Regions from separate parts of the Kitasatospora sp. NPDC005856 genome, predicted to be linked through region 1. Evidence: riboswitches for the same ligand, from Rfam matches in the RefSeq annotation. Region 1 holds a riboswitch; each other region holds the start of a gene.
What was found. Region 1 has a riboswitch for cyclic di-AMP ahead of ABZ449_RS02380 (transglycosylase family protein). Riboswitches for the same ligand answer to the same signal wherever they lie in the genome.
Positions count from the first base shown of each region.

Region 1 (3,621 bases):
CCGGGGAGGAGCGACCAGACTCTCCCCGGGGGTCGTGGGTGGCAGCGTTCGAGCGACAGCTGACAGATGATGAAATCTGTTATCTGTCAGCTGTTATCTGTCGTCCGTCGGCTGTCGGCCGTTCGCCGTCCTCAGACCCGGCCGGCGAAGTCCGGGGCCCAGTTGGCGATGCTCTGCTCGCGGACGCCCGAGCTCGGGTTGGCGGCCTCGACGTACTTGCCGTTGCCGACGTAGATCGCGACGTGGTACACGCCGGAGTCCTTGCCGTTGTTGGACCAGAACAGCAGGTCGCCCGGCTGGAGGCTGTCCAGCGAGACGTGGGTGCTGGCGGCGGCCTGGTCGGCGGCGACGCGCGGGATGGAGATGCCCGCGGCGCGCAGGGCGGCCTGGGTCAGGCCGGAGCAGTCCCAGCCGCCGTTGCCGGTGCCGCCGTAGACGTACGCCTGACCGACCTTCGACTCGGCGAAGGAGACCGCGGCGGCCATGCTGCCGGTGGCGGCCGGAGCCTGGGTCTGGGTCTGGGTCTGCGGAGCGGGCTTGGCGGCCGGCTTGGTGGCCGGGGCCTGGGCCTGCGCGGTCGGCTGGGCGTTCACGGCACCGCCGTTCGCGGACTGGCCGGACTGCTGCGAGCGGTCGAACCAGGTGAAGTCCGAGCCGGACTTGCCGGTGGCGGACTGACCGGCCTGGGCCTGGCCGTTGCCGCCGAGGGACAGGTGCTGGCCCGGGTAGATGGTGTCCGGGCCCTCGGACAGGGTGCCGCGGTTGAGCTCGTACAGCCGCTGCCAGCCGCCCTGCACCTGGTGCTGGTCGGCGATCGCGGACAGCCAGTCGCCCGCGACGACCGTGTAGTCGCTGCCCTGGGCCTGCTGCTGGCGCTTCTGGACCCAGTCGCCGCGGTTGCCGGAGGCGGCGGAGTCGGTGGTGGCCTGAGCGCCGTCCTGGGCGGGCGCCGCGGGCTTGGCGGCCGGGGCCTGGGGCTGTGCGGGCTGTGCGGCCGGAGCGGCCGGCTTGGCGCTCTGGGCGGGCGCGGCGGGCTTGGCGGCGGTGGAGCCCGTGGTGGACCCGGAGGTGGAGCCCGCCGAGGTGTTGACGGTGGGCGCGGGGCCGCCCTTGGTGAGGCCGGCCTGGACCGAGCAGACCGGCCAGGCGCCGGGGCCCTGCGAGGCGAGGACCTTCTCGGCGATGGCGATCTGCTGGTCCTTGGTGGCCAGGTCGGCGCGCGCCGCGTAGGCGGTGCCGCCGAAGGCGGACCAGGTGCTGGAGGTGAACTGGAGGCCGCCGTAGAAGCCGTTGCCGGTGTTGATGCTCCAGTTGCCGCCGCTCTCGCACTGGGCGACCTTGTCCCAGGTGGCGACGGAGGCGGCGGAGGCGGTGCCGGAGGCGATGCAGGGGACGGTGAGGCCGACGCCGGCGACGCCGAGGGCGGCGATCACACGACGGGTGCGGCTGGACAGGCGAGTGCCGTTGGTGGGCAGCATGAAGACGCGGTCCTCTCCCACGCCTGCGAGGTGAGCTGTCGGATTCGGGCTGGAGTTGCCCGGCCGCGCTGTGGGCGCGGCTTCACCCCTAGCCCTGGACCGTTCCGAAGACCGGTCCGGGGCGACTTACCTGTGGGTCCCCCGCTCCTGCCGTGGTGCGATTTCGCGTTTCCAGGACATCCGACGGCAGGACTCGGCGTTGCGGATGAACCGGGTTCGTGTGGTCACGAACGGGGAGCACGTTAATCAGGCTAAAGTTCAAACTGCAAATCACTGTGATGCGCATCACGGTTTAGAGGAAGCTGCCAAAATTGCCGTTCTTCATGATCGCAAATGATCATTTTCGGGTAACGCTGTTGCGGAAGTCCACAACTGGCATCGCTTCAGAAGTGGCGTGACGGCGCGTCGAATCGCGGAGCGGGGCGCCCCGTCGGGCGTGGCGGAGGCCGTGATTCGAGCACCCGCGGCCGCGTTTCCTATTTCCTTCCAAAGGGGCCAGAACGGACATTCCGCTTCATTGGCATCCGACTCCCGAACGGGCCGGCCCCGGGTGGGCGAAGCACGACGGAAGGGCCCGGAACGCCAACCGTTCCGGGCCCTTCCGTGCGCGCGAGCGGCGCGCGGTGTCGACTATCGCCCCGCGGGCCCCTCGGAGGCCGCGTGGGCACCGCGAACGCCCTCCATGACGCCCTCGGCCTCGGCGGCGGCCGCCGCCTCCGCCTCGGCCCGTGCCAGGTCCTCCGCGGAGGGTGCGGGGAGCGCCGCCAGGTAGGTGGAGGCGATCAGCTGGCCGACCGACGGGTACGAGCCCAGCGGCGCGGCCGACGGACAGCCGGTCTCCTCGGCGGCGGTGGCGAGCAGCTCGGAGTCCGCCTCCGGGCCGATCACCAGCGGGGCCAGCGCCGGACGCTGCGAGCCGGTCTCCCTGAGGTGGTTGACGGCCGCGGCCACCGAGCCGGGCACGTCCAGCGCGGCGGCGACGACCGGCACGGCCAGTCGGGCGGCCAGCAGCACGCCGGTGATGCCGGCCGCGGCGGCCGCGTCCTCGCCGCCGACGGTGGTCAGCACCACGCCGTCCGCGGCGGTCGCGATGGCGAACAGCCGGGCGCGGTCGGCCCGGGCCAGCCCGGCCTCGGAGAGCCGGACGTGCACGCCCTCGGCCAGCAGCGGGTGCGGGCCCAGCGGGTCCGTGACGGGCGCGCCGTACTCGGCGGCGAGCGCGTGAAGCCCGGTCAGGAAGGTGTGCGGGCCGGGTACCAGCGGCACCAGGACGGGCATCGGCAGCCCGGCCTCGGCGGCCGCGGCCAGCAGCTCGGCCACGGTGCGGTCCTCGTCGCCCGTACTCTCGCCGCCGGGCAGGTAGCCGACCGCGGTCTGGACGCCGTTCTGTTCGGTGCGGACGATCGAGAGCAGTTCCTCGACGACCGAGCGGGACTCGGGCCCGGCGGTCGCGGGCACGGCGAGCACCAGGGCCGGGGCGCCGGCCGGGATCTCGGGGCGCTCGGGACGACGATGGCGCCCCCGCGCACGGGAGCCTGGAGTGCGGACGGGCAGTGGCGCGCCCGGGATGGCTGCGGTGCTCATGCCGGAGATCGTAGGACATCCGCCCGTCCGGCTTGCAGTCGGCTGCCGTACGGGTTCGGCGCGGTCGCGGCGTGGAGCCGGTGCGGAGACCGTGCGGACTCGGCGTGGAGCGGGTGCGTCTCCGGCGCCGGTCCGGGCGCTTTGCCTACAATCCGGACATTCCGCGCCCAACCCCCGCGGGACCGCCGGCGATTGTCACGACGTGAACCGAGGGGGCCGGCGTTGCACCTGGGGCGCGTGAGATGTCTCACAGCATGAAGGTGGTTTGACGGAGGGTCACGGGGGTGCGACTCCCGGCATTCGAAGATCAACATTCAGCGGGGAGATGCTCACGGCCGGTTATCGCGAGTCCGACGATTCATCGGCTATGTCCGTTTACGTACCGTCAGGAGAAGGGTCCGTGAAGAGTTCGCGACTGCGCGCAAAAGGCGCCCTGCACCTGCAACGTCCCGTGCTGATGCACGTGCACTGCGGCTATCATCGCGTCAAGTGAGGCGTTGTGCCGGACCGGTACGGGGCCGGTCCGTTCGTTTGGGCGGTGCCGGGGGCGCCGCGCCGG
Region 1 covers NZ_JBEXWT010000001.1:557,628-561,248, forward strand. Annotated here, with positions in the region: gene ABZ449_RS02380 (transglycosylase family protein) at 132-1,499, opposite strand; cyclic di-AMP (ydaO/yuaA leader) riboswitch at 1,486-1,656, opposite strand; gene ABZ449_RS02385 (hypothetical protein) at 2,109-3,062, opposite strand.

Region 2 (3,621 bases), on a different contig from region 1:
CAGCCGAGCCGCGCGCGGATCTCCGTGCTCACAGCTGCCGCTGCGACCGCGGTCGCCCTCTCCGCCCAGGTGGCCGCGCACGCCGCGCCGCAGCCCAACAAGGCGGACGTCAAGGCGCAGATCGACCAGCTCCAGGAGGAGCAGGAGCAGTCGGCGGAGAAGTACAACGGCGCCAAGGAGCGGGCCGACCAGCTGCGCAAGCAGGCCGACCAGCTGCAGGACCAGGTGGCCCGCAGCCAGGAGCAGATGACCCAGCTCCAGGGCGGCCTCGCCGAGGTGGCGGGCGAGCAGTACCGCACCGGCGGCATCGACCCGTCCGTCCAGCTGATGCTCTCCTCCGACCCGTCCGGCTACCTGGAGAAGGCCTCCACCGTCCAGCAGGCCAGCACCAGCCAGGCCGAGGCGCTCAAGGGGCTGCTGGACCAGCAGCGCCGGCTGGACCAGGAGAAGGCCGAGGCGGCCGCCGTGCTCGCCTCGCTGGACACCACCACCAAGGACCTGAACCAGGCCAAGGCGGACGTCAACGCCAAGCTGAAGGCCGCCCAGGACCTGCTGAACTCGCTGAGCGCCGCCGACCGCGCCGCGCTGAAGGCCCAGCAGGCGCAGGACGACCGCGCCTCGCGGGGCAGCGAGCGGGTCGACCTCGGCAGTCTGCCGCCGGCCAGTGGCTACGCGGCCGTGGCGGTGTCCAAGGCGATGGGCAAGCAGGGCTCGCCGTACGTGTGGGGCGCCACCGGCTCGACCACCTTCGACTGCTCGGGCCTGATGGTCTGGGCGTACGGCCAGGCCGGCGTCTCGCTGCCGCGCACCTCGCAGGAGCAGGGCCACTACGGCACCCGGGTGCCGTCGCTGGACCAGGCCCAGCCGGGCGACCTGGTGATCTACGGCGGCGACATGCACCACGTCGGGATGTACATCGGCAACGGCATGGTGGTCCACGCGCCGCACACCGGTGACGTGGTGAAGGTGATGAAGGCCGACGCGATGTCGATCAACACCATCCGCCGGGTCTGACGGCCCGACACGCCCGAGGGGCTCCTCCGGGGCCTGTGAAAAGCGCCACCCCCCGCGTGGGGTGGCGTTCGGCTTCGCGCGCCCTTTCGTGACCACATGCCGAGAACCGATCAGCCTTCTGTGCGCCACTGGTCACCATCGGTCATATTCACAAAAGAACTTGGGAAATCTTCGGTCTTTTTTCTGACAAGGATTTGAACGGATCACGGTTCAGTTACTAGGGTCGTGCTCCGAACCACCGCACTGTCGATCGCCCAGCCAGGGTGGCGGCGGTGGTTACCGTCGAGTTCGCGAGGCAGCGGGGCAGGTCGAAGCGACTGCCCGACAGGGGAGCCCAGTGGTTGGGGGCGCTGCGGAGCGGAGCCGGGGAACCACGTTCCTCCGGGGTGAATCGGCGCCAGGTCGGCCGGTGGAACGGCCGTGAGGCGTCGTAGGGCATGCTTCCGGCCCGAACCCGTCAGCTCACCCGGTAGGCGGATGTAGGAAGAAGGAGTCCGCCTTCGTGGCGTCCCATCGTCGTCCCAAGCCCGCAGGCCGCGCCCGCGTCTCGATCCTGACCGGTGTCGCCGCGGCCGCCGTCGTCCTCTCCGCGCAAGGCGCCCACGCCGACCCGCAGCCGACCAAGGAACAGGTCAAGGAGCAGGTCGACCAGCTCAACGAGCAGGCCGAGGTCGCGACCGAGAACTACAACGCCGCCCAGTCCAAGCAGCAGGAGCTGGAGAAGCAGGTCTCCGGCCTGCAGGACCAGGTGGCCCGTCAGCAGGCCCAGGTCACCGAGCTCCAGGGCGGCCTGGCCGAGATCGCCGGCGAGCAGTACCGCAACGGGGGCATATCCCCGACCGTCCAGCTGATGTTCTCCTCCAGCCCGGAGAACTTCCTCGGTCAGGCCGACGCCCTGAACCAGGCCGGCAGCACCCAGAAGGGTCAGCTGAAGGAGCTCCAGGAGCAGCAGCGCAAGCTCGACCAGGACCGCAGCGAGGCCCAGGGCAAGCTCGCCGAGCTGGAGACGACCACCCAGCAGCTGAAGACCTCCAAGGAAGAGGTCCAGGGCAAGCTGAAGGCGGCCCAGGACCTGCTCAACACGCTGACCGAGCAGGAGCGCCAGGCGCTGCGCCAGGCCGAGGAGAAGGCCGCGGCCGACGCCAAGGCCAAGGCTGACGCCGCCGCCCAGGCCCAGCAGCAGGCCGACCGCGCCTCGCGCGACAACAGCCGCAGCGACCTCTCGGCCCCCACGACCACCGCTCCGGTGAAGGTGGCCCCCGGCAGCTCGCGCGGTGCCGCCGCGCTCGCGGCCGCCGCGTCCAAGGTCGGCAGCCCGTACGTCTGGGGCGCCACCGGCCCGAACTCCTTCGACTGCTCCGGCCTGATGGTCTGGGCGTTCAACCAGGCCGACGTGTCGCTGCCGCGCACCTCGCAGGCGCAGGCCGGGGCCGGCACCCGGATCGGTTCGGACATCTCCCAGGCCCAGCCCGGCGACCTGCTGATCTTCTACACCGACGCCCACCACGTCGGCATCTACGCCGGCAACGGCCAGGTGCTGCACGCCCCCAAGCCGGGTGCGTCGGTGCGCTACGAGGCGGTCACCAACATGCCGCTGGCCTCCATCGTGCGGGTCTGATCCCCGCTCGGACGCTTCCAGGCCCGGTCTCCCTCAGGGGAGGCCGGGCCTGCAGCTTTTCCCGGGGCTCTTCCTGCGGCTTTCCCCCCGAGTCGATCTGATGTCCGACAAGGGGTCGAATATTCGGGTTGGTGGGGGTTTGGACTCGCCTGCCCGGACTCGCTAACGTCTGCCACCGGACTCCCGCTCGACGGCCGCCCCTCCCGGTGCGGCGGCGGGGGCCGCACCGCAGGATTGGAGCCGCTGCCGCCATGCCCGTGCACCGCCGTTCCCAACTGCTCACCCGGGCGCTGGTGCTGACCGCGGCCGCCGCCACCGCCCTGGGCGTGGCCGCCGGAGGCAGTGCCCAGGCCGCCCCCGGCAGCCCGGACCCGGGCGACCGTCAGGACGTCAAGACGCAGGTGGAGCAGCTGTACGACGAGGCCGAGCAGGCGTCCGAGCGGTTCAACGCGGCGCAGGAGGCCCAGCGGCGGCTCCAGGGCGAGACCACGATCCTCCAGGGCGAGATCGCACTGGCCCAGGATCAGCTCAACGAGCTGCGCGGCGACCTGGCGACGGTGGCCGGCGCCGAGTACCGCGGCGGCGGGATGACCCAGACCGCCCAGCTCATCCTCTCGTCCGACCCGGAGGGCTACCTGGCCCGCGCCCGCACCCTGGACCAGGCGGCCGTGCGCCAGCAGGAGACCCTGCACGAGCTGGTCGGCCGGCAGCGCCGGCTCGACCAGCGCCGCACCGAGGCGGCCGGCAAGCTCGCCGAGCTGGACGAGACCCGCCGCTCGCTCGCCGACAGCAAGCAGCAGGTCCAGCAGCGGCTGGCCAAGGCGCAGAAGCTGTTGAACGGTCTGGGCGCCGCCGAGCGGACCCGGCTGACGGTCCAGGACGCCCGGGACGCCGAGCGGCGCGCCACCCGGGGCACCGACCGGCTGGACCTCGGCACCGCCCCGCCCGCCTCCGAGCGCGGGGCCGCCGCGCTGGCCGCCGCGGTGCGG
Region 2 covers NZ_JBEXWT010000085.1:36,515-40,135, forward strand. Annotated here, with positions in the region: gene ABZ449_RS34020 (NlpC/P60 family protein) at 1-1,014, shown strand, start outside; cyclic di-AMP (ydaO/yuaA leader) riboswitch at 1,353-1,506, shown strand; gene ABZ449_RS34025 (NlpC/P60 family protein) at 1,517-2,632, shown strand; gene ABZ449_RS34030 (NlpC/P60 family protein) at 2,884-3,621, shown strand, end outside.
Region 2: it holds a riboswitch for cyclic di-AMP, as region 1 does, so the genes downstream of both, ABZ449_RS34025 (NlpC/P60 family protein) here and ABZ449_RS02380 (transglycosylase family protein) in region 1, are expected to answer to the same signal.

Region 3 (3,621 bases), on a different contig from region 1:
GGACGTCACCGACGAAGCGGCGGTGCGGGACTGGCTGGCCGGTTTCGGCGAGCTCGCGGAGGAGGAGCGGCTGGCCGCGTACGAGGCGCTGGTGCCGGCCGGCTGGCTGGACGAGCCGGACGAGCAGGGCTGGGGCCCGGGCCGGGTACTGTCGGTCGGCATGGCCACGGACGGCGCCCGGCGACTGCTGGAGCAGGGCCTGATGCGGCGCAGCTACCGCAACCTGGCCGAGCTGACCGCGCAGGGGCGGCCGATGCCGGACGAACTGGCCGGTGACTTCGGGCAGTTCGAGGAGGCGGCGGTCGACGCGGCGCTCGACCTGTTCGGCGACTGGACGGTTCCCGGGCTGCCGCGGCTGCTGGTGACGGAGTTCCCGGAGCTGGCGCCGGAGCCGGGCCAGGAGGAGATCGAGGCGTACCTGGCGCAGCTGCCCGCCGAGGAGTGAGACCGCACGGCGAAGGCCCCCGGCCCCGGAGCGGCTGCTCCGGGGCCGGGGGCCTTCGTGCGAGTGCGTCGGACCTCGCGCGCGCGTCGGGCCACTGCGCGGGTGCGCCGGGCCTGTCGCGGGTGGGTCAGGGGTTGAGGCCGCGCTGCTGGAGCCAGGGCTCCGGGTCGACCGGGGCGCCGCCGCCGGGGCGGACCTCCATGTGCAGGTGCGGGCCGGTGACGTTGCCGGTCGCGCCGACCTTGCCGATCTGCTGGCCGGCGGCGACCTTGCCGGAGCCCTTGGTGATCGAGGAGAGGTGGCAGTACCAGATCTCGGTGCCGTCGGGCAGGGTCTCGACGATCCGGTAGCCGTACGAGCCGGCCCAGCCGGCCGAGGTGATGGTGCCCTGGCCGAGCGCGTGGACCGGAGTGCCGGTGTCGGCGGCGAAGTCCAGACCGGTGTGCAGGTTGGCCCAGTAGCGGGCGCTCTGGCCGTAGTGGGCGGAGAGCCGGTAGTCCTGCACCGGGAGGGTGAGGGCGGCGGCCTGGGCCCGCTCGGCCTCCTCGGCGGCGCGCTTGGCCTCGGCCTCCTTGGCGGCGGCCTTGGCCTCCGCCTCCTGCGCGGCCTGGAGCCGGGCGGTCTCCTCGGCGGCGGTGCGCTGGCTGTCGGCCTGGTTCTGGATGCGGGCGGCGAGCGCGAGGCCGGGGTCGGCGGAGAGGGCGACGGGAGTCTCGTCCGGGACCTCGACGGCGGGGGCGGCGGCCGGGGTCGCCGAGGCGAAGCCGGTGGCGCCCAGGGTGGCGGCGACGGCGGTGACGCCGAGCAGCGGGGAGGCTCCGCGGGTCTGACGCGGCATCCGGTGCCGGTTGGTCTCGACCTCCGTGGCGAAGCCCTCCGGGCCGAAGGCCTCGGGGCCGTCCGTGCCGGGGTGGTCGAGGAGCTGGGTACCGGCTGCGAAGCCGGCCGGGTGTGCCGGGGTGTGCGTCGACGCCACGGGAGGCGCGCTCCTTTCCTTCCTTCGCGCCTACCGGGTTAGCTGACGGGTTCGGAGCAGGAAGGTCTCCTACGGCCGGGCCGGGGCCCCGCCGATTCACCCCAAGGAACGTGGTTCCCCGGCTCCCCGACCTGCCCGGAGGCGGGTCCGCGGGATTAGGCGACGGCGCACGGTGCCGTCTGGGTACGGCGTTGACAACCGCGCTGCGTTATCAAACGTTAATCCTAGGAGGCTCCGATTCCAAGCCATCCGTTCGGAGCAGCCTAGGGCAAAGTGATCGGACGTCAACGAACGACACCGCCGAACCGGCCTCCCGTACACAGCCCCATCTGAGTACCGCTACTCATGTGCGCCCCCTCCGGACGGCCGCATCCTGACGCCATGAGCGCACCGATGCAGACCCGCACCACGGCCGCGTACCACATCCAGGCCGTCCTCTCCTTCGCCCTGTCGGCCACCGCCCTCGCCGCCGGGATCGCCTACCTGCCGGTCGGCGGCTGGACCAGGGCCTTCCTCGGGATCGGCCTCCTCTACACCGTCACCTCCGCGTTCACGCTGGCGAAGGTGATCCGGGACCGGCAGGAGTCCAACGAGATGGTCACCCGGGTGGACCAGGCCCGGCTGGAGAAGCTGCTCAGCGAGCACGACCCGTTCAAGGTGGAGGGAGCGTGACCGCTCCACGGCCGACCGCTTGACGGCTAAGGCTATTAGCCTTAGCTTTGTGGCTATCGGCACTCACCGCCGACGTCCCGCACCGGCGGCCCGAGGAGGACCACCATGAACGGCACCATCACCCCGAGCACCCAGTACCTGACCGTTCCCGGCGGCCGGGTCGCCTTCGACGACACCCGGCAGGGCCACGGCACCCCCGTCGTCCTGCTCCCGGGCATGCTCGACAGCCGGGCCGCGTACCGGCACCTGCGCCCACTGCTCGTCGCCGCCGGCCACCGCGTCGTCACCATGGACCTGCGGGGCTTCGGCGAGTCCTCCGTCGCGTGGGACGACTACGGCCCCGCCGCCGTCGCCGGCGACGTCCTCGCCCTGCTCGACCACCTCGGCATCGAGCGCGCCGTCCTCGCCGGGAACTCCTACACCGGGGCGACCGTCGTCAAGGCCGCCGGGGACGCGCCCGAGCGGGTCGCCGGGATCGTGCTGATCGACGCCTTCGTCGAGAACCCGCCGCCGGGCGCCCTCATGCGCACCGTCATGGGCCTGATGGGCGTCGCCCTCGTCCACTGGCCGGCCTCCTGGGGCTTCTACCTGCGTCGGATGGCCTTCCCGGGCGCCAAGCCCGCCGACTTCGACGCGTACGTGGACGGGCTGGTCGCCGCGCTGCGCACCCCGGGGCGCAAGGCCGCCGTCCGCGGGCAGGTCCACGGCGACTCGGCGCCGGTCGGCTGGACGGCCGCGGTGCGGTGCCCGGCGCTGGTGGTCATGGGCAGCAAGGACCCCGACTTCCCGAAGCCGGAGCTCGTCGCCGACCGGCAGGCCGCCGCGCTCGGCGCTCGCAAGGCGATGATCGAGGGGTCCGGGCACTATCCGATGGCCGACAACCCGACCGCCACCGCGGACGCCCTGCTGCCGTTCCTGGCCGAGCTCGGCTGAGCCCCGACCCACCCCGTCCGACCCACCCGACGCCGTACGTACGGAGAGACCGAACCCATGCCCCGCGTAGGACTGACCCCCGGGCAGGTCGTCGACCACGCCCTCGCCCTCATCGACGAGCAGGGCGCCGAGGCCCTCACCCTGGCCTCCGTCGCCGCCCGGGCCGGGGTCGCCACCCCTTCTCTGTACAAGCACGTCAGCGGCGGCCTGGCCGAACTGCGGCGACTGATCGCCGTCCGGGTCACCGGGGACCTGGCCGACCGGCTGGCCACCGCGGCCGTCGGACGCAGCGGGGACGACGCCGTCGCCGCCGTCATGCGCGCCTACCACGCGTACGCCACCGAGCACCCGCACCGCTACAGCGCCCTCCCGCAGGCCCCGCAGCCCGACGACGAGCTGGCCCACGCGGCCGCCCGGCTCGTCGGCGTGATCGTCGCCGTGCTGCGGGAGTACGGCCTCGACGGCTCCGAGGCGATCCACGCCGCCCGCACCGTCCGTTCCCTCGCCCACGGCTTCGCCGCCCTCACCACCGCGGGCGCCTTCCAGCTCGCCGAGGACCTCGCCACCACCCACGACCGGCTCATCGCCATCCTCA
Region 3 covers NZ_JBEXWT010000031.1:17,713-21,333, forward strand. Annotated here, with positions in the region: gene ABZ449_RS20010 (hypothetical protein) at 1-445, shown strand, start outside; gene ABZ449_RS20015 (M23 family metallopeptidase) at 573-1,421, opposite strand; cyclic di-AMP (ydaO/yuaA leader) riboswitch at 1,435-1,593, opposite strand; gene ABZ449_RS20020 (YiaA/YiaB family inner membrane protein) at 1,803-2,093, shown strand; gene ABZ449_RS20025 (alpha/beta hydrolase) at 2,199-3,026, shown strand; gene ABZ449_RS20030 (WHG domain-containing protein) at 3,084-3,621, shown strand, end outside.
Region 3: it holds a riboswitch for cyclic di-AMP, as region 1 does, so the genes downstream of both, ABZ449_RS20015 (M23 family metallopeptidase) here and ABZ449_RS02380 (transglycosylase family protein) in region 1, are expected to answer to the same signal.

Region 4 (3,621 bases), on a different contig from region 1:
TTCTGGATGGCCTCGACGATGAGGTCCAGGGCCTCGCGGTTGGAGTCCAGGTTCGGGGCGAAGCCGCCCTCGTCGCCCAGGCCGGTGGACAGGCCGCGCTCCTTCAGCACGCCCTTGAGCGTGTGGTAGACCTCGACGCCCCAGCGGACGGCCTCGGAGAAGGACTCCGCGCCGATCGGGGCGATCATGAACTCCTGGATGTCGACGTTGGAGTCCGCGTGCGACCCACCGTTGAGGATGTTCATCATCGGGACCGGCAGGACGTGCGCGTTCGGGCCGCCCAGGTAGCGGAACAGCGGCAGGTCGCTGGCCTCGGAGGCGGCGTGCGCGACGGCCAGCGAGACGCCCAGGATGGCGTTGGCGCCCAGCGAGGACTTGTCCGGGGTGGCGTCCAGGTCCAGCATGGCCTGGTCGATCAGGCGCTGCTCGGTGGCGTCGTAGCCGACGAGCTCCGGGCCGATCTGCTCGATGACGGCCAGGACGGCCTTCTCGACGCCCTTGCCGAAGTAGCGGTTCTTGTCACCGTCGCGCAGCTCCAGGGCCTCGAAGGCACCGGTGGAGGCACCCGACGGCACAGCGGCACGACCCGTGCTGCCGTCGTCGAGGCCGACCTCGACCTCGACCGTGGGGTTGCCGCGCGAGTCGAGGATCTCACGGGCTACGACGACATCGATGGACGGCACGAGGCATCTCCTTGCGGAAGCAGGGTCCGGTCTGACGGTGGTGCTGTCAGCAGGACGATTGCGGAGTCGTTACGACCAGAGCCTAACCGCCCGGGCTCCCGGGGCCACGTCCGCCTCGGTCCCGTCTCAGCGTGTGGCCCCACTACCCACCGGTAGTTCACCTGCTTGTCCCAGCTTGTCCCACCGGAGCGGGCGAATGCGGACGAAGGGGACCGGTAGGACCGGTCCCCTTCGGACGGCGGGGTGAGGCGGCGCCGGCGCCGGGCGCGTCGGCGGGCGCGGCTTGCGGCCGCGGGCACGGCCGCGGCTTGCGATCGCGGGCGCTACGGGCCGGCGTCGGGCGGGCCGGCGTCGGGCGGGCCGGCTCAGCCGAAGTGCAGCACCTGGCCGGGCATGATCAGGTTCGGGTCGCCGCCGACGGTGGCGTGGTTCTGCTCGTACAGCGCGTGCCAGCCGCCGGACACGCCCTGGGCGGTGGCGATGGTCGACAGGGTGTCACCGGCGCGGACGGTGTAGTCGTGGCCGGCGGCCTGCGGGGCCGACTGCGCGGCCTGCGGGGCGTACTGCGGCTGGGCGGCGGCCTGGCCGGCGTACTGCTGGTAGACGCCCTGGTGGCTGGTCCAGTACCAGGCGCCGTTGTTCTGGTACCAGTACACCTTGGCGTCGGCGTCCCAGCCGGCCTTGCCGGAGAAGCCCGGGGCCTGCGGCTGCGCCTGCTGCTGCGGGGCGGCCTGCTGGACCGGCTGCGCGGCGGGCTTCTGGGCCGGCTTCTGGGCGACGGGCTGCTGCGCGACCGGCTTCTCGGCCGGCTTGGCGGCGGGCTTCGGGGTCTGCTGCTTGGGGGCGGACTGCGGCTTGGCGTCCGAGGAGGTGTCGACCGCGGCCGGGGCGCCGCCCTTGGTCAGACCGGCCTTCTGGGAGCAGACCGGCCAGGCGCCCGGACCCTGCGAGGCCAGCACCTTCTCGGCGACCGAGATCTGCTGGCCCTTGCTGGCCTGGTTGGCCTGCGGCGCGTAGGCGGTGCCGCCGTACGCCTTCCAGGTGCTGGAGGTGAACTGGAGGCCGCCGTAGAAGCCGTTGCCGGTGTTGATGCTCCAGTTGCCGCCGCTCTCGCACTGGGCGACGGCGTCCCAGGTGGAGGCCGGGGCCGCGGAGGCGCCGGTGGCGGTGAGGAGCGGCATCGCGAGTCCGACGCCGGCCACACCGGCGACGGCGATGGCCTTCTCGGCCTGGGTGCGACGACGGTGACGGCCAGTTCCAACGAACAGCATGAAGAGGTCCCTCTCCGCACGCCTGCGAGGTGAGCTGTCGGGTTCGGACCGGGAGGTGGCCCGGCCGCCGTATGCGGAAACGTTCCGCTCGGGCGGCTTCACCCCAAGCCGTGGGGAGACGGCAAAAAACCTGGTTCCCCCGCCCCTGCCCAGGGTTCTGGTCGGTTTCCCGTGGCGCGGCGGGCAGGACTCGGCGTTCCGCGTACGAGGTCCGCAGCTGCGAACTCCAGGGAGAGTAGACAGATCTTCAGACCAATCACAAGCTCATATCGTCGATATCACACGATAATTACGGCCTGTGCTCGATCGCCTACCAACGGCGGTGTTATGTCCGGATTGATGGTTGTTCACACCCCCGCCAGCAGGCGATTCGCGACGTCCCGTCAGCGCGACCTCAGCGTGTCGCGGGCGCGGCGGGAGCGTTCGGAGAGGCCTCCGGAGGGGTGCGCGGAGGAGTGTGCGGAGGAGCGTGCGGAGAGCGGTTCTCCGGGCTGAATTCCACCGGAAGTTCGCGCAGCCCACGCATGATCAGACCGCCGCGCCACCGCAGATCCTCCGGGCGTTCCGCGAGCCGCAGATCCGGCAGCCGGGAGAGCAGCGTGGCCAGCGCGGCACGGCCCTCCAGCCGGGCGAGCGGAGCGCCGATGCAGTAGTGGATGCCGTGCCCGAAGCCCAGGTGGGGGTTGTCCGTTCGGGCCAGGTCCAGGGTGTTCTCGTCCGCGAACCGGGCCGGGTCGCGGTCCGCCGCGGCGAGCACCACCAGCACCGGATCGCCGACCGGGATGTCCACCCCGCCGATGGTCAGCGGACGGGTCGCGAACCGCCAGGTCGCCAGCTCCACCGGCCCGTCGTAGCGCAGGAGTTCCTCGATGCCGGTCTCCAGCAGCGCGCTCTCCCCGCGGGCCACCGACTCCTGCAGCAACCGGCGCTGCTCCGGATTGCGCAGCAGGGCGTACGTGCCGTTGCCGATCAGGTTCACGGTCGTCTCGAAGCCCGCGAACAGGAGGATGAAGGCCATCGCCGCGGCCTCGTTCTCGGTCAGGTGCTCGCCGTGGTCGCCCGCCCGGATCAGACCGGAGATCAGGTCGTCCCCGAGGTCCGCGCGCTTGCGGTGGATCAGCTCCAGCAGGTACGCCCGCATCCGCTTCACCGCCCGCCCCACGCCGCCGCGTTGGCCACTGCCGTGTCCCGGCTTCGTGTGTCGCAGCATCATCCCGGCCCAGTCGCGGAAGTCGTCCTGGTCCTCGGCCGGCACCCCGAGCATGTCGCAGATCGCGTAGATGGGCAGCGGGAAGGCGAACTCGTGGATCAGGTCCGCCGAACCGCGCTGCGCGAAGCCGTCGATCAGCCGGTCGGTGAGCTGCTGCACCCGCGGCTCGAACTCGGCCACCCGGCGCGGGGTGAACGCCTTCGACACCAGCCGGCGCAGCCGGGTGTGGTCCGGCGGGTCGATGTTCAGCAGGTGGGTCATCAGGTCCGCCTGCCGCTCCCCCGGGATGCCCACCCGGCCGGTGCGGTGCGCCTGCTCACTGTGGTGCGCCGGGTTCTTCGACAGCCGGCTGTCCGCGAGCGCCTGCCGGGCGTCCGCGTACCTGGTCACCAGCCAGGCCTCCACCCCGCTCGGCAGCGTGGTGCGGTGCACCGGGGCGTGCTCGCGCAGCCAGGCG
Region 4 covers NZ_JBEXWT010000091.1:7,629-11,249, forward strand. Annotated here, with positions in the region: gene eno (phosphopyruvate hydratase) at 1-683, opposite strand, end outside; gene ABZ449_RS34760 (transglycosylase family protein) at 1,049-1,954, opposite strand; cyclic di-AMP (ydaO/yuaA leader) riboswitch at 1,960-2,127, opposite strand; gene ABZ449_RS34765 (cytochrome P450) at 2,349-3,621, opposite strand, start outside.
Region 4: it holds a riboswitch for cyclic di-AMP, as region 1 does, so the genes downstream of both, ABZ449_RS34760 (transglycosylase family protein) here and ABZ449_RS02380 (transglycosylase family protein) in region 1, are expected to answer to the same signal.